DNA from 2 places in the Mycobacterium sp. Aquia_216 genome. Region 1 is predicted to be linked to the other one. Evidence: predicted binding sites of a transcription regulator. Region 1 holds the regulator's gene; the other holds the start of a gene.
The links. The regulator LexA, encoded in region 1, represses DNA repair genes until DNA is damaged. The targets are predictions, from matches to a motif close to CGAACANNTGTTCG.

Region 1 (3,410 bases):
ACGAGTCGCTGGGTGGCCCGGTCAGCAGTGACCTGGGCTTCCCGACCGCCAACGAGTCCGACGGCGGCGTCAGTCCCAACAGCCGGATCGCCACGTTCTCGGCGGCCGACAAGCCGGTGATCTTCTGGACCTCAGATCACGGCGCGTTCGTCGTACGCGGCGCGATGAAGGCTGCCTGGGACAAGCTGCGCGGCGCCACCGGAAAGCTCGGCGCGCCGCTCGGCGACCAGACCGTCGACGGCGACGTGATCTCGCAGAAGTTCACCGGCGGCAAGATCTCGTGGAATCGGGCAAAGAACACCTTCTCCACCGACCCGGCCAACCTGGCCCCGCTGTTGTCCGGCTTGCAGGTGTCGGGCCAGAACCAGCCGAGCAGCACGGCGATGCCTCCGCACGCCAAGAAGTGGTTCACCTGGAGCTGGTGGTACGTGTTCGCCCTGGTCCCGCTGCTGGTTTTGGTGCTGCTCGCGGTGTTTGTGGCGGTGCGGTGGCGCCGGCATCGCGCCGGCCGTAAGACGGCGCCCTACGACATCGAGCGCGACGTCGATGTCGGCGGCTACGACGACACGGGCGAGCCGCGCTGGGGGCCCGATTACGCCGAGGCCTCCACCGAGCACCTGTCATTCAGCGACCTGAACGCACCGGAGCACCACGAGGCCAACGAGGTGCCGCGAGCCAGATGGCCGCACGCACCCGAAACCGCCGAGCTGGCCGACGACGAGGGGTACGACCACCGGGCATCCGTTTCCGAGGAGGAGTGGGATCAGCTAGGGGTCGACGAGCGGGATCCCGACTCGGTCGACACCGATTCCATCCCGGTGGTGTCGGCGGAAGATCTGATCGAGGCCGGGTACGGCGACGAGCTCCCGCAGGCCGGCTACCGCGACGAGGCCGACGTGCCCGGTTATCCGGATGCCCTTGCCGATGCCGCCTACACCGATGCCGACTACACCGATGCCGCCGGCCCGGAAGCCGCCTACCCGGACGCTGCCGTCGCCGACGAGGCCGGTTATCTGGATTACGCCGACGAGGATGCCGCGTACGCGGACGCGGGTTACCCCGGAGCCGACGATGAGGAGGCGGCCTATCCCGACGTCGCCGTGCCGCACACGCCGCCCGATCTCGCTGCCGCGAGCGACGCCGCATCGGGTGCTGCGGCCGCGTCCGGTGCTGCCGCCGCGGGTGGGGCCGCATCCGGCCTGGCGGCTGCGCTCGGCGTCGCGTCCGGGGCCGCACCGAGAGGCGGAGGGCGCCACGCCGCAGCGGACACCGATGACGAGGCGGACCTCGCGCCGGCCGCGGCTATCGGCGCACTAGGGCAATCCGGCCGTCCGACGATCCATTTGCCGTTAGAGGACCCGTACCAGATGCCCGACGGCTATCCGATCAAGGCCAGCCCCCGCTTCGGTTTGTACTACACGCCGGATAGCGACCTCTACCACGACACGCTGGCCGAAATCTGGTTCTCCAGCGAGGAAGCCGCGCTGGTCAACGGCTTCATCAAGGCAGACTGAACGCCGGTCCGCTCGGCGCTATACCTTGCGGATCACCGTGACGACCTTGCCGAGCACGGTCGCCTCATTGCCCGGGATGGGATCGAACGCGGGGTTGTGCGGCATCAGCCAGACCTGACCGCCCGCGCGTTTGAACGTCTTGACGGTGGCCTCACCGTCGAGCATGGCCGCGACGATGTCGCCATTGTCGGCGACGTTCTGCTGCCGCACCACCACCCAGTCGCCGTCGCAGATCGCCGCCTCGACCATCGAGTCGCCGACCACCTTGAGCAGAAACAGCGTGCCCTCGCCGACCAGCTCGCGGGGGAGCGGGAAGACATCCTCGACGGCTTCTTCGGCCAGGATCGGTCCACCGGCCGCGATGCGCCCAAGCACGGGGACGTACGTGGGTTCCGGCAAGGCGTCGGACCCGGCGACCTCGGTGGCCGGCGCTGCCACCACCATTTCGTCGGCGCCGCGGACGTCGACGGCCCGGGGACGGTTCGGGTCGCGGCGCAGGAATCCCTTGCGCTCGAGGGTGCGCAATTGGTGAGCCACCGAGGATGTCGACGTCAGGCCGACCGCGTCGCCGATCTCCCTGATGCTCGGCGGGTATCCGCGGGTGGTCACCGACTCGCGGATGACGTTCAAGATGGTGCGTTGCCGCTGGGTAAGCGATGAATCCACGGCGTGCAACCGGCCGTCCGGTCCGGCTGCTGAGGTGTCGTTGCTGTCGCTCATGGCACTGAATGTAGCCCGCCTGAATCCAAGAATCAAACATGTGTTCGACTGGCGTGTCGCACCTGGGGCGGCCCGGAGAAGTGATTCGCGGCACTCTGCGAATAACAATGGTGTAACTCTCGAAAAGACCGGGTACTTGTGCTTTATGGCATCGATAGCGACCGGGACAAGTTGTCGGTGGCATGGTCTAGCGTTTTGCTCGTGCGACACGCTTCGCTCAAATGTTCGGATTTCGAACACACGAGCGATAGGGTCGAACGCACGAGCGAGGATTAGTTGACCGGAGGAACGCACATGACGCTCATGCACACAGTCTCACCGCGGACCAACAACGTGCGGCGCCCGAGCGACGGGCTGGTCGGACGGCCTCGTTATGACCAGGAACGCGCACTGCGGTCGCGCCGCGCCGGGCAGTCACGCCCGGCCGGGACTCCGATGCGCTACCGGGGCACCGGCGTCGCGATGTCGGCCGCGCCGCACCGCCGGCGCCCGGCGACGGTCGGGACGACGATCGGTCTGGCCCTGATGGCCGGGATCATCACCCTCTGGCTGGGCCTGGTTGCGAATCTCGGTCAGATCGCCAACGGCGACTCCGCCGCGGCGGCCGCTCCCGTGCCGGACCGGCTGTCCGTGGTAAAGGTCGAGCCGGGCGAATCGCTACAGGACGTGGCGCACCGGGTGGCCCCGGAAGCCCCGGTCCGCGCGGTCGCCGACCGTATCCGCGAACTGAACAACCTGAGCTCGCCGGCGCTGGCCGCGGGTCAGACGCTGATCGCGCCGGTCGGCTGACGCCGCGCCGGTGATGGCGAAAACCGCTCTACGCCAAGGCTCCTCAGTTCATCCTCCGGTATCACCACGCGTGTCGCGGCTGCATTGGCCCGGCGCGGTCGTGCCCAGGTACGCTCGGAGTGTTCCGCGAGATGCCGGCACAGCGAAGGAGCGGTCATGCATTGTCCGTTCTGCCGCCATCCCGATTCCCGGGTGATCGACTCGCGGGAAACCGATGAAGGCCAAGCCATTCGGCGGCGTCGGTCGTGCCCGGAGTGCGGGCGGCGCTTCACCACGGTAGAAACCGCGGTCCTGGCCGTGGTCAAGCGCAGCGGCGTCACGGAGCCGTTCAGCCGCGAAAAGGTCATCAAGGGCGTTCGCCGGGCGTGCCAGGGCCGTCAGGTGGAC
Region 2 (3,410 bases), 800 kb from region 1:
CGGAGCTAGTCCGACGGATCGGGTAACACCCGCAGATGCCCGCGGCGACGTCCGGATCGCTTGTCGGGCGGCGCGAGCAGATGGCTGCTGGGTGCGGTGGCCTGGGCTCCGGTGTGGTGCAGATGCGGAGCCGTGGGGGTACCTCCCGCTTGCGTGGGAAAGCCGTTCAACGGCATGCCGGTGCCGCCCGCGAACGGCACGGCCGCCTCCCCCGCACCGCCTTCGCGCACGGCGTCGGCGAGTGCGACCAGGTCGTCTTCATCGGGATTGGCCGGCTCAGTATTGAGGGGCCCGGCGTGGCGCACCAGATCCCAACCGCGGGGCGCGGTGATCCGGCCGGCGTGGCCGACGCACAAATCCCACGAATGCGGTTCGCGCGCGGTCGCGAGTGGGCCTACAACTGCCGTCGAGTCCGAGTAGACGAACGTCAAGGTCGCCACGGCGTAATGCGGGCACCCGGGCCGGCAGCAGCGACGGGGAACGTTCACGTCGGAAAGGCTATCGTGCGGAAACGCCGCCGAAGCGCCGGACACGCGCAACCGTTCGGCCCACGATGTTCAACCGTTACCATCGGCGCGTGGGTGATTCGCGCAGTTTCCCGCGGAACGGACGGCCGTCGGGCCGAGCGGCGCCGCACCGGGCAACTCGTCGCGGCCGCGATATGCGGGGTCCTTTGCTGCCGCCGACGGTGCCGGGATGGCGCAGCCGGGCCGAGCGGTTCGACATGGCGGTGCTGGAGGCCTATGAGCCGATCGAGCGGCGCTGGCAATCACGGGTGTCGGACCTCGACGTGGCGGTCGATGAAATCCCTCGCATCGCCGCCAAGGATCCCAACAGCGTGCAGTGGCCGCCCGAGGTCGTCGCCGACGGACCGATCGCGCTGGCCCGCTTGATCCCAGCCGGGGTGGATGTCCGCGGCAACGCGACGCGAGCACGAATTGTCTTGTTCCGCAAGCCCATAGAACGACGCGCCAAAGACACCGTCGAACTTGGCGAGTTACTGCACGAGATTCTGGTGGCGCAGGTGGCCATCTATCTCGACGTCGAACCCACGGTCATCGACCCGACGATCGACGACGAATAACCTCAGCAGGGTTGTCGAGTCAGATGATGCCGCGTTTGAGGCGGCGGCGCTCACGCTCGGACAGGCCACCCCAGATACCGAAACGCTCGTCATGCGCCAGGGCGTACTCGAGGCATTCATGACGTACCTCGCAACCCAGGCAGATCTTCTTGGCCTCGCGGGTGGACCCGCCCTTCTCCGGGAAGAAGGCCTCGGGGTCGGTCTGCGCGCACAGGGCGCGGTCCTGCCATTGGTCCGGAGTGAGCTCGGGTTCCGGTAACGGCTCGGGCTCGAATGCGACTGGCGCATCAGGGACCACGGTCAAGTGGGGCCGGGCAATCGGTGCCGGCGCGGAGCTGATCGTGGCGCGCTCAGTGCTTGGCATGACGCCCCATATGTGCTCGTAAGACATGAGTCGTACGCCTCCTCAGCTTCGTTGTTTGAGTGAGTGGAGATTTCCGCTGTTCTGATGTACAGACAAATCAATTCGAACAAGTGATCGAATCACGGTCTGCGACACCGGAACCGGCCGGCCAACCGGGAAATGACACTGATGTGATTAGACACGGGTTGACCAGCCGGGTCAAGCTTTTCGCGGCATTTCCATACCATCTCGTGACCAAATTCCGGCGTTTCTGTTATTCCGCCCTTCCGGCGTGTCGATCACAACCCCTCCCAACTGTTCGTTGCGGTCACCGAATTCGACATCTCGCAGGCCGGTACTGTCGTCCGGTGTGAAGGTCACCGTACTGGTCGGCGGCGTCGGCGGTGCCCGGTTCCTGCTGGGCGTCCAGCAGTTACTCGGTCTGGGTCAGTTCAGCACCGAGGGACAAACCGCGGGCCACGAGCTGACTGCCGTCGTCAACATTGGCGACGATGCCTGGATCCATGGGGTTCGGGTTTGTCCAGATTTGGACACCTGCATGTATACCTTAGGTGGAGGCGTCGACCCGGAGCGCGGCTGGGGTCACCGCGACGAAACCTGGCACGCCAAAGAGGAATTGGCGCGCTACGGCATGCAACCGGATTGGTTCCAACTCGGCGACCGCGATCTGGGGACCCACTTGGTGCGCACCCAGATGCTGCACGCCGGCTACCCGCTGTCACAGATCACCGCGGCCTTGTGCGACCGATGGCAACCGGGCGCGCGGTTGGTGCCGGCCAGTGACGACCGTTGCGAAACACATGTGGTGATCACCGATCCGGCCGATGACAGCCAGCGCGCGATCCACTTCCAGGAGTGGTGGGTGCGCTATCGGGCCCAGGTGCCCACCCATAGCTTTGCGTTCGTCGGCGCTGAAACGGCCAGCGCCACAACCGAAGCGACCCAAGCCATCGGCGACGCCGACATCATCCTGCTGGCACCGTCGAATCCGGTGGTCAGCGTCGGCGCGATACTGGCCGTCCCCGGCATTCGCGGCGCGCTGCGCGCCGCCGCCGCACCGATCGTCGGCTACTCGCCGATCATCGGCGGAAAGCCGTTGCGCGGCATGGCAGATGCCTGCCTCGAGGTGATCGGGGTCGAGTCCACGGCGGAGGCGGTCGGGCGGCATTACGGGGCGCGCGCGACCACCGGGATATTGGATTGCTGGCTGGTACACGAGGGCGACCACGCCGACATCGACGGCGTTGCGATCCGCTCGGCGCCGCTGCTGATGAGCGACCCGAAGGCGACGGCCGAGATGGTCCGGGCCGGACTGGACATCGCGGGCGTGGCGACATGACCCGTTCTCCGAAGGAGCATGGCACCGCCGCGGCGATCGAGATCCTGCCCGTGGCCGGGCTTCCCGAATTCCGCCCCGGCGACGATCTCGGTGCCGCGGTCGCGTCGGCCGCACCGTGGCTGCGTGACGGCGACGTCGTGGTGGTCACCAGCAAGGTGGTGTCCAAATGCGAGGGCCGGCTGGTGGCCGCACCCGAGGACCCCGCGGAGCGCGACGAGCTCCGCCGCAAGCTGGTCGAGGACGAAGCGGTCCGGGTGCTGGCCCGCAAGGGCCGCACGCTGATCACCGAGAACCGGCTGGGGCTGGTCCAGGCCGCCGCCGGGGTCGACGGATCCAACGTCGGCCGAAGCGAACTCGCGCTGCTACCGGTCGATCCCGACGGCAGTGCCGCGGCACTGCGCGCCGCACTGCGCGAGAAGCTCGGCGTCGACGTCGCGGTGGTGATCACCGACACCATGGGCCGGGCCTGGCGCAACGGCCAGATCGACGCCGCGATCGGGGTGGCGGGTCTGGCTGTGCTGCACGGCTATTCGGGCGCGGTCGACGAGCACGGCAACGAGTTGGTGGTCACCGAGATCGCAGTGGCCGACGAGATCGCGGCGGCGGCGGATCTGGTCAAGGGC

Region 2: cofD (2-phospho-L-lactate transferase) is a predicted target of LexA. The motif match lies at 1,552-1,565, and genes of this name have one in related genera.

Annotation. Positions count from the first base shown of each region.
Region 1 covers NZ_CP113529.1:2,490,989-2,494,398, forward strand. The annotation lists gene OK015_RS11620 (LGFP repeat-containing protein) at 1-1,514, shown strand, start outside; gene lexA (transcriptional repressor LexA) at 1,533-2,234, opposite strand; gene OK015_RS11630 (LysM peptidoglycan-binding domain-containing protein) at 2,529-3,023, shown strand; gene nrdR (transcriptional regulator NrdR) at 3,180-3,410, shown strand, end outside.
Region 2 covers NZ_CP113529.1:1,692,344-1,695,753, reverse strand. The annotation lists gene OK015_RS08040 (DUF3499 domain-containing protein) at 6-488, opposite strand; gene OK015_RS08035 (metallopeptidase family protein) at 662-1,084, shown strand; gene OK015_RS08030 (WhiB family transcriptional regulator) at 1,104-1,475, opposite strand; gene cofD (2-phospho-L-lactate transferase) at 1,798-2,787, shown strand; gene OK015_RS08020 (coenzyme F420-0:L-glutamate ligase) at 2,784-3,410, shown strand, end outside.